DNA from 4 places in the Streptomyces sp. NPDC005496 genome. Region 1 is predicted to be linked to each of the others. Evidence: riboswitches for the same ligand, from Rfam matches in the RefSeq annotation. Region 1 holds a riboswitch; each other region holds the start of a gene.
What was found. A riboswitch is a leader RNA that binds a small molecule or an ion and turns the genes downstream of it on or off. The one in region 1 is predicted to bind cyclic di-AMP.
Positions count from the first base shown of each region.

Region 2: another riboswitch for cyclic di-AMP. It lies ahead of ACFYQQ_RS21775 (transglycosylase family protein); the one in region 1 lies ahead of ACFYQQ_RS12145 (NlpC/P60 family protein).
Region 3: another riboswitch for cyclic di-AMP. It lies ahead of ACFYQQ_RS00330 (LysM peptidoglycan-binding domain-containing M23 family metallopeptidase); the one in region 1 lies ahead of ACFYQQ_RS12145 (NlpC/P60 family protein).
Region 4: another riboswitch for cyclic di-AMP. It lies ahead of ACFYQQ_RS15985 (C40 family peptidase); the one in region 1 lies ahead of ACFYQQ_RS12145 (NlpC/P60 family protein).

Region 1 is NZ_JBIAJQ010000003.1:783,561-787,761, reverse strand. Features, by position in the region: gene ACFYQQ_RS12155 (NlpC/P60 family protein) at 1-281, opposite strand, end outside; gene ACFYQQ_RS12150 (hypothetical protein) at 826-1,179, shown strand; gene ACFYQQ_RS12145 (NlpC/P60 family protein) at 1,367-2,524, opposite strand; cyclic di-AMP (ydaO/yuaA leader) riboswitch at 2,532-2,689, opposite strand; gene pcrA (DNA helicase PcrA) at 3,178-4,201, shown strand, end outside.
Region 2 is NZ_JBIAJQ010000007.1:826-5,026, forward strand. Features, by position in the region: gene ACFYQQ_RS21765 (septum formation initiator family protein) at 1-239, opposite strand, end outside; gene eno (phosphopyruvate hydratase) at 337-1,623, opposite strand; gene ACFYQQ_RS21775 (transglycosylase family protein) at 1,989-2,678, opposite strand; cyclic di-AMP (ydaO/yuaA leader) riboswitch at 2,683-2,853, opposite strand; gene ACFYQQ_RS21780 (transglycosylase family protein) at 3,071-4,051, opposite strand.
Region 3 is NZ_JBIAJQ010000001.1:71,412-75,612, forward strand. Features, by position in the region: gene ACFYQQ_RS00320 (TetR/AcrR family transcriptional regulator) at 1-138, shown strand, start outside; gene ACFYQQ_RS00325 (SGNH/GDSL hydrolase family protein) at 334-1,119, opposite strand; gene ACFYQQ_RS00330 (LysM peptidoglycan-binding domain-containing M23 family metallopeptidase) at 1,413-2,288, opposite strand; cyclic di-AMP (ydaO/yuaA leader) riboswitch at 2,293-2,449, opposite strand; gene ACFYQQ_RS00335 (heavy metal translocating P-type ATPase) at 2,829-4,201, opposite strand, start outside.
Region 4 is NZ_JBIAJQ010000004.1:825,030-829,230, reverse strand. Features, by position in the region: gene ACFYQQ_RS16000 (helix-turn-helix transcriptional regulator) at 1-822, opposite strand, end outside; gene ACFYQQ_RS15995 (ATP-binding protein) at 1,072-1,524, shown strand; gene ACFYQQ_RS15990 (DUF6328 family protein) at 1,609-2,142, opposite strand; gene ACFYQQ_RS15985 (C40 family peptidase) at 2,222-2,695, opposite strand; cyclic di-AMP (ydaO/yuaA leader) riboswitch at 2,699-2,895, opposite strand; gene ACFYQQ_RS15980 (hypothetical protein) at 3,231-3,539, opposite strand; gene ACFYQQ_RS15975 (ATP-dependent Clp protease proteolytic subunit) at 3,547-4,182, opposite strand.

The DNA.
Region 1 (4,201 bases):
CGGTCCGTCCTGCGGGCCGCCTCGTCGCGCAGCGTCCTGAGCCGCCGCTCCCCCTTGTCGGCCTTCTCCTTCGCCCCGTTGTACTTCTCGGTGGCGACCTCCGCCTCCTGGTACAGCTTGTCGACCTTGGCCTTGACCTGCGCCGGGGAGAGCTGCGGTTCGGCGTGTCCCGTCCCCTCGAAGGCGGTGGCCGTCGCCGCGCCCGCGAGGGCGAGGGTGGCGGCGGTGCGGGCCGTCTGACCGCCGAGTGAGCGTTGTCTGGGCTTGCGGTGCGATGCCACGAGGGCACACATCCTTTCGCGAAGACTCGTTCCGCACGGCCGCCCGGCGGGGCACGGCGACGCGTCCGGCGACGGCCCGCACAGGGGGAGCGGGGCGCCGCCGGACCTTTCGGCGGAAGCGACCGGTTGCCGCCCCTGGCCCGGGCGGCGGTGGAGAGCCGGTCACCTGGGGGAGGACGCTAAACCTGAGCGTGAGCGGCCGGTGACGCCATGTGCGGAAGTGGCGGGAGAGGTCCGCCGGGTGACCGGATGTGACCGCGCTCCCGGTCCGTGGGCGTCGGCTTGACGCTGAGTGCTGACCGAAGCGGGGATTTTCCGACGGGGCCCGAGACCCTGGTGCTATGAGCCCACTGGGCGGTCGTGAGAGATGTCGCGTGACCGCCGAGACGGAGGTGAACACTGCGGCGGGTGGGTCCCGTGGGGTGCGACCGACCGGGGGGCCGGACGGCTGCCGGAGCCGGAAGCGGGTCGCTGGAGACGGCTACCGGAGCCGGAGGGAGGGCTGGTGGAGGCGGCCGGCGGGGCCCCGATTAGGCTCCGGCGCATGGACGTACTCATCCATCTCTTCGTCGGCCTGCACATCATCGGCATCGCCGCGCTCCTCGGCGGCTTCCTCACCCAGATGAAGGCGATGGGCCAGGGCACGGCCCGCTTCGTCCCCGCGATGCTGCACGGCGCGCTCACCATGCTGGTCACCGGAGTCGTGCTGGTCGGTCTCAACCAAGCCGACGACAACTCGCTCGACAACGTCAAGCTCGGCGTGAAGCTGGCCCTGCTGATCGTGATCCTCGGGCTCGTCTACGTGAAGCGCGACGAGGAGAAGGTCGACAAGGGCGCCTTCGCCGCGGTCGGCCTGCTGACCGTCGCGAACATCTTCATCGCGGTGCTCTGGACCTGACGGCGCCCGCCCGGGGAACCCTGGGCGACCGGCCCGACCGGCCCGACCGGCCCGACCGCCCCGACCGGCCCGACGGCCGCGCCCGGCGTGACCCCATGGTCATCGGCAGGCCCGGCGGCCGTGTCCGGTGCGACCCGGGGGCCGTACCGGACACGAACGCGAGGGGGTGCCGGCGTGGTGGCGTCCCCTACGCGGGGCGCACCACGCTGTGGATCGACGAGGTGCCGTCGTAGTAGATCGACTCCTCGCGGACGTACGCGCCCGGCTTCGGGGCGTGGATCATCATGCCGTTGCCGATGTACAGGCCGACGTGGCTGATGTCGTCGTAGAAGAAGACCAGGTCACCGGGCTTGATGTCGGAGAGCGGGACCGTGGTGCCCGCGTCGACCTGGTCCCAGGTGGTGCGCGGCAGGGAGACGCCCGCGGCCTTCCAGGCGGCCTGGGTGAGACCGGAGCAGTCGTAGGAGTCCGGGCCGGTCGCGCCCCACACGTACGGCTTGCCGACCTGGGCCCGCGCGAAGGCGATGGCCTTGTCGGCCGTGGTGGCGTACGCCGGGTCCTCCGCCGTGCCGCCCGCGCCGGCGTCCGAGTCGCCCTGGTCCTGCTGGGCGGTCTCCTCGCGGCTCCGCTCCTCCTGCGCGGCCTGCTGCCTGGCCAGTTCCTCGGCCTTGCGGTCGGCCTCCTCGCGCTTCTTCTCCTCGATCGCCGCGAGCCGCGCCTTCTCCTCGGCGGTGAGCTTCGAGAGCAGTCCGCGGGCGTCGGCGAGCTTCCGCTGCACCTCGGCCTTGGTCGACTTGAGCGTCCGCTGCGAGGTGGTCAGCTTCTCCAGGCTCTCGGAGGCCTCCGCCCGCTTCTTCGCCGTCGCCGCCTGCTCGGTGACGTAGTCGTCCACCGCCACCTTCTGGCGGCTGGTCAGACGGCCCATGAGCTGGGTCTGGTCGAAGTAGTCCTGCGGGTCGTCCGCCAGCAGGAGGGTCGCGGTGTCGGGGGCTGCGGCCCCGGTGCGGTACTGGGCGGCGGCGTACGAACCCAGCTCCTCGCGCGCCGTGTTGAGCTTCTCGGTGCGCTTGGCCACGTCGTCCAGCAGGGTGTCGACGCGCTGGCGCTGCTTGGAGCTCTTCTCCTTGGCCGCGTTGTACTTCTGGGTGGCCGTCTCGGCCTGGTGGTAGAGGTCGTCCACCTTCTTCTGGACTTCCTCGAGACTCGGCCTGGGTTCGGCCGAGGGCGCGGCGTTCGCCGTCTGCGAGAGCAGGGCCACGGACGTGAGGGCCGCCGTGGCGAGGCCCGGGGCCCGGACACCCGCTACGCGCGTTCCCGCAGGACGCCATTTGCGATGCGACGCCAAGAGAGGCGACTCCTTCCACGATCCGCCTACCGAGTTAGCTGTCGGGTTCGGGCGGGTGGTTCGGAAGGGTTGCCCTACGGTCCGCGCCCGACAAGGCGGTCGGACCGATTCACCCCAAGGTCGGTGGGTCCCCGGCTCCGGTTGCCGCGTGGGCGCGCCGGACTCGGCGGAGGCCGCGCGGCCCGGCGTCGTTCGCCGGTTGGGTCGGGCGGCCTGACCGGCACGCTAGCCAACGCGTGTGGCTTCTGTGAAGGTTGATGTTCGATATGCCCGATACGTTTTCGTGACCTTTTTCGCGGGGACCGGGTCGCGCCGCCGTCGCGGATCGTTTTCCGACTGATTGTCCTGACATGTGCGCCTTCCTCGGCGGACGTGGTGTGCGTCTCGTCCGGCCGTCACCCCAGGTGACCGGGTGGTTCCGGACGGCGAGAGCGGCCGGGCGGCGGGGGCGGCACCGGACGGAGCGGCACGCTGCCCGACGGGGCGAAGCGGCGGCCCGGGTACGGGAAGACGGCGGGCCTGGCGAGTGGTGCGGGGGCGATGCGCCTACGAGGGGAGCGGGGCGGCGGTGACCGGCGGGCCGGTCCCGGAATGCGGCGGAGTTCCCGAGGTGGCCGCGGGGTGTCAGTGGGGCGGCCTAGACTCGGAAGGCGATGAGCAGCCTCTTTGACGACAGCTTCCTGGCGGACCTCAAGCCCTCCGGGGCCCACGAGGAAGAGCCCCCGCCGCCGCCCGAGGACGGGACGCCGGAGCACCTCCCGGACGACCTGTTCGGCGGCCGCTTCGACGCGCCCCCGAGCAGGGACGCGTACTACCGCGACGGCGCCGCGCGCCCCGCGGTGGACCCGGCGGCGCTGCTGGACGGGCTGAACGAGAACCAGCGGGCGGCCGTGGTGCACGCCGGTTCCCCGCTGCTCATCGTGGCAGGCGCCGGATCGGGCAAGACCCGCGTGCTCACGCACCGCATCGCGTACCTGCTGGGCGAGCGCCATGTGCACCCCGGCCAGATCCTCGCGATCACCTTCACGAACAAGGCCGCGGGCGAGATGAAGGAGCGCGTCGAGCAGCTCGTCGGCCCGCGGGCCAACGCGATGTGGGTGATGACCTTCCACAGCGCCTGCGTCCGCATCCTGCGCCGCGAGTCGAAGAGGCTCGGCTTCACCTCCTCCTTCTCGATCTACGACGCCGCCGACTCCAAGCGCCTCATGGCCCTGGTCTGCCGCGACCTGGACCTCGACCCGAAGCGCTTCCCGCCGAAGTCCTTCAGCGCCAAGATCAGCAACCTGAAGAACGAGCTGATCGACGAGGAGGACTTCGCCGCCCAGGCCGCCGACGGCTTCGAGAAGACCCTCGCCCAGGCCTACGCCATGTACCAGTCGCGGCTGCGCGAGGCCAACGCCCTCGACTTCGACGACCTGATCATGACGACGGTCAATCTGCTCCGCGCCTTCCCCGACGTCGCCGAGCACTACCACCGCCGCTTCCGGCACGTGCTGGTCGACGAGTACCAGGACACGAACCACGCCCAGTACGCCCTCGTCCGCGAGCTCGTCGGCACCGCCGAGCACCCCGTGGACGTGCCGCCCGCCGAGGGCGACCTCGGGCCCGCCGAGCTGTGCGTCGTCGGTGACGCCGACCAGTCGATCTACGCCTTCCGCGGCGCGACGATCCGCAACA
Region 2 (4,201 bases), on a different contig from region 1:
TCCTGCTGCCGCTCCAGCTCGGCGACCTCGGCGCGCTGGGACACGTACTGCCTTATCGGGTACGCGAGCGCCACGACGAGGGAGCACAGGACCAGCGCCAGCAGAGCCGCACGGCCCGTCAGACGGGAGCGGTGGGCCTGCCGCCTGGTCTGGGAGCGGTAGACCCTGGCCGCCGTCTGCTCACCGAGCAGCCGCAGCCTGGTCGTGGTGGAGAACCGGTCCCGGTCCTTCACGGCCATGAATCCCGCCTCCCCGGCACAAGCCCGTCACGTGCGTACGTCCCCGCACACGGTACGGGACCGAGTACGGGGACGTACGTACGACGCTTCCTACGGGTCAGCCCTTGAAGCGCGGGAACGCCGAGCGGCCGGCGTAGACCGCGGCGTCGTCGAGGATCTCCTCGATGCGCAGGAGCTGGTTGTACTTGGCGACGCGGTCCGAGCGGGCCGGGGCGCCGGTCTTGATCTGGCCGCAGTTCACGGCGACGGCGAGGTCGGCGATGGTGACGTCCTCGGTCTCGCCGGAGCGGTGGGACATCATGCACTTGAAGCCGTTGCGCTGGGCCAGCTCGACGGCGTCCAGGGTCTCGGTCAGCGAGCCGATCTGGTTGACCTTGACGAGCAGGGCGTTGGCGGAGCCCTCCTCGATGCCGCGGGCCAGGCGCTCCGGGTTGGTGACGAAGAGGTCGTCGCCGACGATCTGGACCTTGTCGCCCAGCTTGTCGGTGATGACCTTCCAGCCGGCCCAGTCGTCCTCGTACAGCGGGTCCTCGATGGAGACCAGCGGGTACGCGGAGACGAGCTCCTCGTAGTACTCGGTCATCTCGGCGGCCGAGCGGGACTTGCCCTCGAACTCGTACCTGCCGTCCTTGTAGAACTCGGACGCGGCGACGTCGAGCGCGAGAGCGATCTGCTCACCGGGGATGTAACCGGCCTGCTTGATGGCCTCGACGATGAGGTCGAGGGCGGCGCGGTTGGACTCCAGGTTCGGGGCGAAGCCGCCCTCGTCGCCGAGGCCGGTGGACAGACCCTTGGTCTTCAGCACCTTCTTGAGGGTGTGGTAGACCTCGGCGCCCCAGCGCAGCGCCTCGGAGAAGGACTCCGCGCCGATCGGCGCGATCATGAACTCCTGGATGTCGACGTTCGAGTCGGCGTGCGAGCCGCCGTTCAGGATGTTCATCATCGGGACGGGCAGCAGGTGCGCGTTCGGGCCGCCGAGGTAGCGGAACAGCGGCAGGTCGCTGGCCTCGGAGGCGGCGTGCGCGACGGCGAGGGAGACGCCGAGGATGGCGTTGGCGCCGAGCGAGCCCTTGTTGTCGGTGGCGTCCAGGTCGAACATCGCCTGGTCGATCAGGCGCTGCTCGGTGGCGTCGTAGCCGACGAGCTCCGGGCCGATCTGCTCGATGACCGCGAGGACGGCCTTCTCGACGCCCTTGCCCTGGTAGCGGTTGGGGTCACCGTCGCGCAGCTCGATGGCCTCGAAGGCTCCGGTGGAGGCGCCGGACGGAACGGCGGCACGACCCGTGCTGCCGTCGTCGAGGCCGACCTCGACCTCGACGGTGGGGTTCCCTCGCGAGTCGAGGATTTCCCGGGCTACGACGACGTCGATGGACGGCACGAGCATCTCCTTCTGGGATGTGACGCGGTTACGCGGAGCCCCTTGGCCCGCTGACTGCACGGAGCCGCGGTCGGCTCCGCGACATGAGCCTAACCGGCTCCGGGCGATCGGCCAGCCGGTCGACCACCCCATGGACAGAACCGAGAGTAAATTGTTTCCGAACGGAACAAAAACCTGTCCCGTACAGGCATCCGCGACGGAGCGGCGCGTCCGGCGCGGGCATGAAAGAGCCCCGCTCCGGTGCGTACGGGGGAACACGCACCGGAGCGGGGAGCCCGTGGGGACGGGGGCGGCCCTCACGGGGTCTCCATGGCGGAGCCCCCGCATGAGGGAGGGCCGTGACCGGGCCGTGCGCCCGGCGTCAGCCGGTGTCAGCTGAGGTGGAGCTGCTGACCGGGGAAGATGAAGTCGGCGTCGTCGACGATGTCCTTGTTCAGCTTGAACAGCTTCTGCCAGCCGCCCTTGACGTGCTTCTCCGCGGCGATGGAGCTCAGGGTGTCGCCCTTGACTACCTTGTACTCGCCGTCACCCTTCTCGACCTTCTTGCCGGTCGGGGTCTCGACGGTCTTCTTGGCGGTCTCCCGCTCCGAGGAACGCGAGGCGCGCTGGTCCTGGGACTGGGGCGCCTGCTGCTGCGGCTGGGCCGTGCTCTGCGAGCCGGTGTCGGCCGCGGCGCCGCCGCCGGTGGAGGCGCCGGACAGGCCGACGCCGCAGGTCGGCCAGGCACCCTTGCCCTGCGCCGCCAGCACCTTCTCGGCGACGGCGATCTGCTGGGACTTGGAGGCCTGGTCGGCGGTGGAGGCGTAGGCCGAGCCGCCGTAGGCGGACCAGGTGGAGGCGGAGAACTGCAGGCCGCCGTAGTAACCGTTGCCGGTGTTGATCGACCAGTTGCCGCCGGACTCGCACTGGGCGACGGCGTCCCACTCGGAGGTGGTGGCGGCGGAGGCGCTGCCGGCCGCCATCAGCGGGGCGGCGATGGCGACACCGGTGACACCGGCGAGCGCGGCGACACGGGTGGCCTTGGACGGGCGACGGTGCTTGGCCTTGTTGTTACGCAGCATGAAGTGATCCCCTCACCGACGCCTGCGAGGTGAGCTGTCGGGTTCGGGCGGGTGAGTGCCCGGTCGTGCGCACATGGCGCACGGCTTCACCCCAAGCCGTTCCCGGGTGTCTCACAACTCCCGGGCCCGGCACTTACCTTGGGTCCCCCGCTCCTGCCTACGGCGCTTGACGCGACGACTGTTCCCGGGCGGCCGCTGGCAGGATTCGGCGTTGCGACCGTCGGGGCCCGCTGTGGCGAGCGATCACGACCGTAGACACGCGACGGCCGGAATTTCAAAGACGATCAGGGCTTCTGAGACCCATCTCTCACTCTCACCAAACCGGACATTGCGGTGTGAACCATGACGTGAACTACCGCTGTTTTGTACCCGATTCGCCGCCTGACGACCGCTTAGTCTCCCGCGACCTCAAGGCTCTGACCGGGGAGGATGAGGTCCGGGTCGGAGCCGACCGTCTTCTCGTTCTCCGTGTACAGCTCGTTCCATCCGCCGTTGACCGCAAGGGAGTCGGCGATGCTCGTGAGACTGTCGCCAAGACGGACGGTGTACGAGCCCTCGGAGGTGTCGTCGGAGGCGCCCGAGTCGCGCGCGGCGTGGCGCCCCGCGGAGTCCTTCTGACGCCCGGCGTCCACTCCGGTGTCCGAGGTGTGCTCGGCGCTGGCGCCGCGGTGCTTGCCGGTGCCGGTGCCCTCGCTCACGGGGGTGCTCGGAGTGGTGGAGGAGCCGCCGGTACGACCCGACTTGTCCGAGTCGTCAGCCCTTGCCTTGCCCTTGTCCGCGGTACCGGAGTCCCGCGACTCGCTCTCCTCCGGCGTCGGGGACGCGTCGGACTTCGCCGCCTTGCCGGACCCCGACGGGGAAGGCTTGGCGCTCGTGCCGCCGGTCGACAGACCGCCCGAACCGGACGAGTTACCCTTCGCGGACGAATCGGACGGGGAGGCGTCGGGGGACGAGGACGCGTCGTCGGCGACCCCCGTGTCGACCTCGACGGAACCCGAGTTCTTGCTGAGGCCGGAGAGCGGGCCGCAGGTGGGCCAGGCCGCCAGGCCCTGTCCGTCGAGCAGTTTCTCGGCGACGGCTATCTGCTGCGAGCGGCTCGCCTCGTCGGGGCTCGGCGCGTAGTCGAGGCCGCCGTACTTGTCCCAGTTCTCCTGGGTCATCTGGAGGCCGCCGTAGAACCCGTTGCCGTTGTCGGCACTCCAGGAGCCGCCGCTCTCGCACTCCGCGACCCGGTCCCACGTGGTGCCGTCGGCTGCGCTCGCGCCGGTGGCGCCGAGCAACGGGATGGCGATTGCCGATCCGGTGACGCCGGCCGCGACGATGATTGCCGGAGCCTGGCGGGGGCGACGGTGACGACCGTTCCCGGAGAGCATGCGGTGGGCCTTTCGGAGACAGCAGTGACAGACGCGACGGAAGATCCATCGCGTTGATGCGTGAACGTATCGGCACTCGAACGCTTGTCACAAGTCGATGCAGCGCAGATCACGTGAAGATCACAGTTTTGACGGTGTGTCATGTTTGAC
Region 3 (4,201 bases), on a different contig from region 1:
CTGGACGGTCTCGCCGTGCAGATGACCGCGTACCCCGGCTCGGTGTCCCGCGCGCGCACCCAGGCGTGGGTGGACGAGGCGCTCGCCCGTGAACTGGGCCTGGAGCGCGAGGCCCTGACCGCACCGCCCGGCACCTGACACACCGGGGCCGGACACGGGCGCTCACGAACTCCCTTTACGGCGAGTCCAGTTGCCCGTCGGTCCGCCCACTCCCCCGCGGAAGCCGGCCCTCCCCGGCACCGACGGGACGGCGGGCCGCAACGATTCCGTGCAGCAGAGCCGTTGAGCCCGCCCGCGCACCCGCCCGGCGCTCCGCCCGGCCCCTCGTACCGCTCAGACGGCCGGTGCGATCCGCGTCTTGATGTCGTCGGGCGACAGGCTGCCCTTCGCCGCCACGTGGTCCCCGGAGGACTCGCCGCGCAGCCGCCGTCCGATCCACGGCACGAGGTACTCGCGCGCCCACTGGATGTTGTCGCGGCGCACCTCGAAGGTGCCGCGCGGCGGGAGCGGGGGCCAGGCCTGGTCCGGGTCCGCCGGGACCTCCAGGCCGAGGACCTGCCCGGCCCGCAGGGCGACGCGAGTGTGCCCCTCGGGAGAGAGGTGGAGCCGGTCGCCGTCCCAGGCGCGCCGGTCCTGCACGGTCTTGAGGGACCACAGGTCGAGCACCGGGCAGCCGTAGCGGTCGGCGATGGCCCGTACGTGTCCGTTGTACGTGGCGATCTTGCCGCGCAGGTGCTTGAGCACGGGTACGCCGCGGGTGTCGAAGCCGGTGGTCACCATGACGGTGCCGACGACCGAGGTGAGGTCGGCGACGGCCCGCTCGAAGCGCTCTGCGACCTCGTCGGGGTCGGTGCCGGGCCGGATGATGTCGTTGCCGCCCGCGCAGAAGGAGACGAGGTCGGGTTCCAGCGCCTTGGCCTGCGGGAGCTGGTCCGCCACGATCTGGTCGAGCAGTTTGCCGCGTACGGCGAGGTTGGTGTAGCCGAAGTCGCCCTCGGGCCGTCGGTCCGCGAGCAGGACCGCGAACCGGTCGGCCCAGCCGACGAAGGCCCCGTCCGGACCGGGATCGCCGACGCCCTCGGTGAAGCTGTCCCCCACCGCCACGTACGACCCGATCACTGATCTGTTGTCACTCTTCGAATCGTCTGCCACATCGGCCCATGATTCACCTTTTGATGTGAGCTACGCGACCGTAGGAAGGGGTTGACGTGCGGTGAGATAAGCCACTCGTCAAGTGTTGGTCAATCCCGGAATAAGGCGGTGTTCAAGGGCGGTTGACGAGCCTCAACGCCTGCGTCCACCCACGCGGTACGCGTGCGGCGGTCACCGCCGCAAAGGGAGTGTCGCCCCCGGCACGGCGGAGGCCGGACCCCGGTGATCGGGGTCCGGCCTCCGGTGTGCGGGTGCGGGCGTCAGCCGACGGAGACGCCGTGCGCGCGCAGGTACGCGAGCGGGTCCACGTCCGAGCCGTAGTCCGGCGTGGTGCGGATCTCGAAGTGCAGGTGCGGTCCGGTGACGTTGCCGGTCGCGCCGGACAGGCCGATCTGCTGACCGCCGGTCACGGTCTGCCCGGCCGAGACCGAGAGCGAGGACAGGTGGGCGTACTGGGAGTACTGGCCGTCGGTGTGCCGGATGACGACCTGGTTGCCGTACGCGCCGCCCCAGCCGGCCGAGACGACGGTGCCCGGTCCGACGGCCTTGAGGGTGGTGCCGGTCGGGACCACGAAGTCGACGCCGGTGTGGTAACCGCTGGACCACATGCTGCCCGCGGTCTTGTAGGACGTGCCGACGGTCGCGCCCTCGACCGGCAGGGTGTAGCCGGAGCTGCTGGTGGCGGCGGCCGGGGCGGCCTGCGTCTTGGCCGTCTGGGTGGTCTTGCCGGACGGCTTGGCGGCGGTGGAGGGCTTGGCGGGGGCGGACGCGGCCTTGCCGCCGAGCGTCAGCTTCAGGCCCGGGTGGATCAGCGCGGGGTCGCCGCCGATGGCCTTGCGGTTGTCCTGGTAGAGCTTCTTCCAGCCGCCGCTGACGTCCTGGTCGTCGGCGATCTTCGCGAGGGAGTCGCCCGCCTTGACCGCGTAGGTCTTGGTCACGGCCTTCTGGGCGGCGACGGGGGCGGCGGCGACGGTCTTCGCCGTGGCGGAGGAGGCGGCGGCCGCCGGAGTGGCGGCGTGGGCGCCGGCGGCTCCCATCAGGGGCAGCGCGAGTGCGGCGCCACCGGTGCCGGCGACGGCTATCGAGCGGGTGATGCGCAGGGACTTGGGACGGCGGTGCTTACCCTTCGCGGGCATGGTGCATTCCTCTCCGGCGCCTGCGAGGTGAGCTGTCGGGTGCGGGCTGGAGATGCCCGGCCGCGTTGCGCGCGGCTTGACCCCTAGCCCGTTCCGGAGACCGGAACAGGCGTCGTACCTGTGGGTCCCCCGCTCCTGCCGTGGACGGGTGAGTGTGCGGGATCCGGGCGGCGGCAGGATTGGGCGTCCGTCCGGAGTGAGGCAGAACGTAAGCGACATGAGAGGGCCTGGACAAGCTTGTGGGGTTTCTGTGCACACCCATTTCTTGATCGATGTCCCTATTGCCGGTGACTGTCCGTCGACGAGCGATCTTCCCGGGGCCGCAATCCCCTGGCGCACCCGAGGATTTGACGGACGGCGGCCGCGACGCACCGTCACCGGTATGACCCTGCTCACGCACCAGGACGCCAGCGAGCCCTAAATCATTGCCAGTTGGACCTTAAGCACCAAACAGGACAGAACGGCCACTTGCGACGAGATGGAACAACCGTCACAAGTGGCCGCTCCGTCCCCTCCGTGACGGGGTTCGCGGCGTCCGGGTCAGTCGAGGGCCCTGAACCCGCGCAGGCGCAGGGAGTTGCCGACGACGAAGACCGAGGAGAAGGCCATGGCGGCTCCGGCGATCATCGGGTTGAGCAGGCCCGCCGCGGCGAGCGGCAGGGCGGCCACGTTGTAGGCGAAGGCCCAGAACAGGTTCGACCTGATGGTGCCCAGCGTTCTGCGGGACAGCCGGATCGCGTCGGCGGCGACGCGCAGGTCGCCGCGTACGAGGGTCAGGTCGCCGGCCTCGATGGCCGCGTCGGTGCCGGTGCCCATGGCCAGGCCCAGGTCGGCCCGGGCCAGCGCGGCGGCGTCGTTGACACCGTCGCCGACCATCGCGACGCTGCGCCCTTCGGCCTGGAGCCTCTCCACGACGGCGACCTTGTCCTCCGGCATGACCTCGGCGATCACCTCGTCGATGCCGACCTCGGCCGCGACGGACTCGGCGACGGCCCGGTTGTCGCCGGTGAGCAGGACCGGGGTGAGGCCGAGGGCCCGCAGCCGCCGTACGGCCTCGGCGCTGGTGTCCTTGACGGCGTCGGCGACTTCGAGGACCGCCCGCGCCTCGCCGTCCCAGGCGACCGCGACGGCGGTGCGGCCGGCCGCCTCGGCGACGGCCCGAGCGCGCTCCAGTTGCGCCGGCAGGCTCATGGACCACTCCCGGAGGAGCCTTTCGCGGCCGACGAGGACCGCGTGACCGTCCACGACGCCCTGCACGCCCAGCCCGGCGACGTTGGCGAAGTCCTCGGGGACCGGCAGGGTGACGCCCCGCTCGGTCGCCCCGGTGACGACGGCCCGGGCGACGGGGTGTTCGGAGGCGTGCTCCAGGGCGCCCGCCAGCCGCAGCACCTCGGCCTCGCTCGTCGCGGGGGTGGTGTGGACGGCGAGGAGGGTCATCCTGCCGGTGGTGACGGTGCCGGTCTTGTCCAGGAGGATCGTGTCGACCCTGCGCGTGCTCTCCAGGACCTCGGGGCCCTTGATCAGGATGCCGAGCTGCGCGCCCCGGCCCGTGCCCACCATGAGCGCGGTCGGGGTCGCCAGGCCCAGCGCGCAGGGGCAGGCGATGATCAGCACCGCCACCGCGGCGGTGAACGCGGCGGTCAGCCCGGCGCCGTTGCCCAGCCAGAAGCCGAGGGTGCCGAGCGCGAGGGCGATGACGACGGGCACGAACACGGCGGAGATCCGGTCGGCCAGCCGCTGGGCCGCCGCCTTGCCGTTCTGCGCGTCCTCCACCAGTCGTGCCATCCGGGCGAGTTGGGTGTCCGCGCCGACCCGTGTGGCCTCGACGACGAGCCGGCCGCCGGCGTTCAGCGTGGCGCCCGTGACGGTGTCCCCGGGGCCGACCTCCACCGGCACGGACTCCCCGGTCAGCA
Region 4 (4,201 bases), on a different contig from region 1:
GGACTCCTCGGGCGAAAGGGCGTGGATCCGAAGGGTGTTGAAGGCCTCCGTATAGGCCTGGAGGTCTTCTTTCCGTTCGAGATGGAGGCTACTCGTCATGTGGTCAAGAACAACCACATCCAGATCAGAAGTGTTCGGAAATGAGAAGATTACGAAAGGCCCGGTGATTCCGATGTGGGCTCCGGTCGCGAAGGGGAGGACCTGGAGGCGCACGTGAGGAAGGTGCGCCGCCTCCAGCAGCCGTTCCAGTTGGCGTTCCATCACCGCAGGTCCGCCGACCGTCCGCCGCAGCACCGCCTCGTCGAGCACGGCGCTCAGTTCCAGCGGCGCATTCGAACACAGCACGTCCTGACGGGCCAGCCGTACCTCCACGAGCGTGTTCAGCTTTCCGTCCTCCAGCCCCTTCACGGCCGCCCGGGTGACCGCTCGGGCGTACTCGGGTGTCTGCAGCAGGCCCGGTACGACGGACGTCTCCAGCGTGCGCATGGTGCTGGCCTGCGACTCCAGACTGATGAAGTCCCGGTACGCAGGCGGGAGTACACCGCGGTAGGCGTGCCACCAGTGGTCGCGCCCGCCGCCCTCGGAGCCCGCCAGCCCGATCAGCAGCTCCCGCAGCCCGGGGTTCTGCACGCCGTAGGCGTCGAGGAGCCGGCGCACGTCCGGCGGCTTCGCCCCGCTGGTGCCGGTCTCGATCCGGCTCACCTTCGACTGGTGCCACCCGACGAGCCGGGCCGCCTCGCCGCTCGTGAGTCCCGCCCGGGTGCGCAGGGCGCGCAGTTCGGCGCCCAGCTTGCGGCGCCGCACCGCTGGACCGTGTCGCATGGCCGTCTCCTTCCGCCCGGTGAGCGGCGTTCACGGCGACGGTAGAGGATGAGCCCGGGACCCGGCCAAATGGGTTCGCTCGCCGCAGAGTTCACCGCTTCGAGCGACAGATATATGCATATCTTGGTGGATGGCGCCCGTGAGGCGTGCGGTGATGGCAGTCTGGCGCGAAGCACCAGTCCGGGACCGTACTCGAACCATCCGCTCCGTGTCGGACTACGGGTCCCGTGGGAAAGGGACGACGTCGCCATGGCAGATCACCAGGAAGCATCCGTCACTCTGCCGAGCGATCCCGCCTCGGTCTCCGCGGCCCGGAACTACGTCACCGGCGTGCTCGCCGAGTGGGGTCTGCCGGGTGACTCCGACATCGCCGAGACCGTACGCCTGATCGTGTCCGAACTCGCCACCAACGCCGTCCAGCACACGCTCGGGCAGTCCCCGACCTTCACCGTCGACGTCGTGCTCGACCGCGACGAGCAGCTGCGCATCGGCGTCACCGACAGCCACCCGCGCTTCCCGAAGCGGCTGCCCGCGGCCGTCCAGCAGGACAACGGCCGCGGTCTCGTGATCATCCGCTGGCTCACCGCCGAGTGCGGCGGAAAGATGAGCGTGCGGCCCACCCGGGAGGGCGGCAAGACGGTCGCGATCGAGCTCCCTTGGTCCCTCCCGGCCCAGCCGGTCACGGCGGGACAGGAACCTTGACGCGGCACCCGGCCACGCCGTCCCCGCGTACGCGTCGCGCGCCCCGTCCGGAGACGCTCCCCGCCGCCGGGGCCCTCAGGGCCGTCACCGGCGCCCCATCGGCCCGTCCTGCCCCTGTTTGCCCACCGGGGCCCCCTTCGCCCTCAGAGAGCGCCTTACGAGCCTGGGCAGGACGCCCCACAGCGTCACGCAGACGGCCAGCGTCCCCGCCGCCGCGGCGATCCCCGCCCCCCGCCCCAGCGTGACGTCCACGACGAGCAGCACGGAGCCGGTGAAGGCCAGCGTCAGGACGCACAGCCCTGCGGAGGCGAGAGCGGAGGAGACCCGCACGATGGTGGCCTTGGCGTTCTGCTGGAACAGCGACCGGTGCAGGGCGGCCGGCGCGACGAACAGGGCGGCGGCCAGCACGGCGAGCAGCAGCGTGGTGACGTACGTGGCGCGCTGCACCGTGTCGAGCGACGGGAACCGCTGGGTGAACGCCAGGGTCAGCAGGAACGCGAAGAGGATCTGCACGCCCGTCTGGACGACGCGCAGTTCCTGGAGCAGTTCGGCGAAGTTGCGGTCCGCGCGCTCCAGGGACGTCTCGTTCCGCGCGGAGTGAGGGTGTCGGTCGGCCATGGACGGACGTGTATCCGCTTCCGGCCCCGGTCACGCCCTCGGAGGGCGACGGCGACCGCCGCCGCCCTCTACGGGCGGGTCAGCCGACCCGGCCGTACCAGACGCTCTTCGTCCAGATCTTCGTGAGCTTCACGACCTCTCCGGTCTTCGGCGAGTGCCAGATCCGTCCCTTCCCGGCGTAGATGCCGACGTGGTAGACGTTCCGGCCCGAGTGGAAGAACACGAGGTCTCCGGCCTTGCGGTGCGAGGCGGAGACGTGATGGGTCTTGTTGTACTGCGCCGCGGCCGTACGAGGCAGCTTCTTGCCCGCCTTCTTGTACGAGTAGAGCGTGAGCCCGGAGCAGTCGAAGCGGCGCGGCCCCGTCGCGCCGTACTTGTACGGAGCACCCTTCTTGGAGGCCGCGATCTGGAGTGCCTTCGTCGCCGTCGAGGCCGCGGCGGCGTCGGATGCGACGCCGGGGACCACGAGGCTGCCGCCGACGGCGGCGATGGTGAGGGCCGAGGCCGTACCGGCCCGGGTCCACAGCGACGGGACACGATTGAGCGCAGTCATGCGCAACCCTTCGTCAGCCGCCTGTGAAGGATGACCTGTCGGATTCGGGCTGGCGAAGTTGCCCGGCCGCGGTGTGCGGCTTCACCCCAAGGACCACGCGGATTGCTCCGGCGGCCCGTCGTGCTGGGTCCTCCACTCCTGCCGATCCACTTCTGTCGACCGGTCATCCGGGCGGCGGCAGGACTCGGCGTCCGCCCGGACCGCCCCGCCGCTGCGGCGGGGGCTTGTCGTCGGAGGGATCTTCACTCATGGATGTCGGAAAATCCGAACGGAACCGGGGATTTGTGGGGTTACTCACCACTCACCCGTTCGGGTGGACACCCCCCATTTCGAACGGGGGTTGGGGGTGTCGACCATGCGCGCACCTGCGGCGGAACGCCTCATTCCGCCCTTGGTGTACGCGCGTTGCGCAACTCGGGAGGGCTGGAAAAAGGGGGCGCGTCTACGCCGTTGGGGGGTACGCCTTTTGGTGCGTTTGTGTCCCGGGCCGGACACCGCGCGCCGGCGGCGGGGACCGGCCCGGGATGGGGGTGCGTCAGTTGTCCGCCGGGGGCGGCAGGGTGACCCTGGCCGCTCGCCGCTCACCGTCCAGGACCCGCAGGGCCTGGGCCAGGGTCGGCGCGTGGACCTCGCTCTCGCCCCGCTGGTGCATCAGAGTGAGCGCGTCCCGCAGTGCGGCGGCTTTCACGACCAGCGCCTGGGCGGCCCGCAGGCCGCGGTAGGTGTCCCCGGGGCGGGCCGGATTGATCCGGCCCAGCAGGTCGACGACGTCGAGGTAACGGTCGATCAGCTCCGCCTCGGCGCGGGTCAGCGCGGGCAGGGGAGGCAGTTCGGGCGGCAGCATCGGCGCCTCACCTTCCGCCGGTCGCGGGGCGCGAGGACCGGTGGCGCGGCACGACCCGGTCGACCAGCCCGTACGCCACCGCCGCCGGGGCGTCCAGGACCGTGTCCCGCTCGATGTCGGCGGCGATCCGCTCCCGGCTCCGCCCCGTGTGCCGCGCGAGCAGCTCCTCCAGCGTGTCGCGGGTGCGGGCCGTCTCCGCCGCGTGGATGAGCAGATCGCTCGCCCGTCCCCGCACCGGCTCGGCGGCCGACGGCTGGCGGACGAGGACACGCGCGCCCGGCAGCGCGAGCCGCTTGCCCGGGGTGCCCGCGGCGAGGAGCACGGCGGCCGTCGACGCGGCCTGGCCCAGGCAGACGGTCTCCACGTCGCAGGACACCTGCCGCATCGTGTCGTAGATCGCCGTCATGGCGGTGAACGAGCCGCCGGGGGAGTTGATGTAGAGCGAGATGTCCCGGTCCGGCGCCCGGTGTTCGAGGTGCACGAACTGAGCCGTCACGTCGTTCGCCGACGTGTCGTCGATCGGCGTCCCGAGGAACACGATCCGTTCGTCGAGCAGCTTCGCGTAGGGATCCGGTGTCCGGGGGCCCGCGCCGGGGCGTCCGGTGAGGTCGGGCGGGACGTGGCGGGCGGACGGTTCATTCATGGCTCGCGCCTCCTCTGAA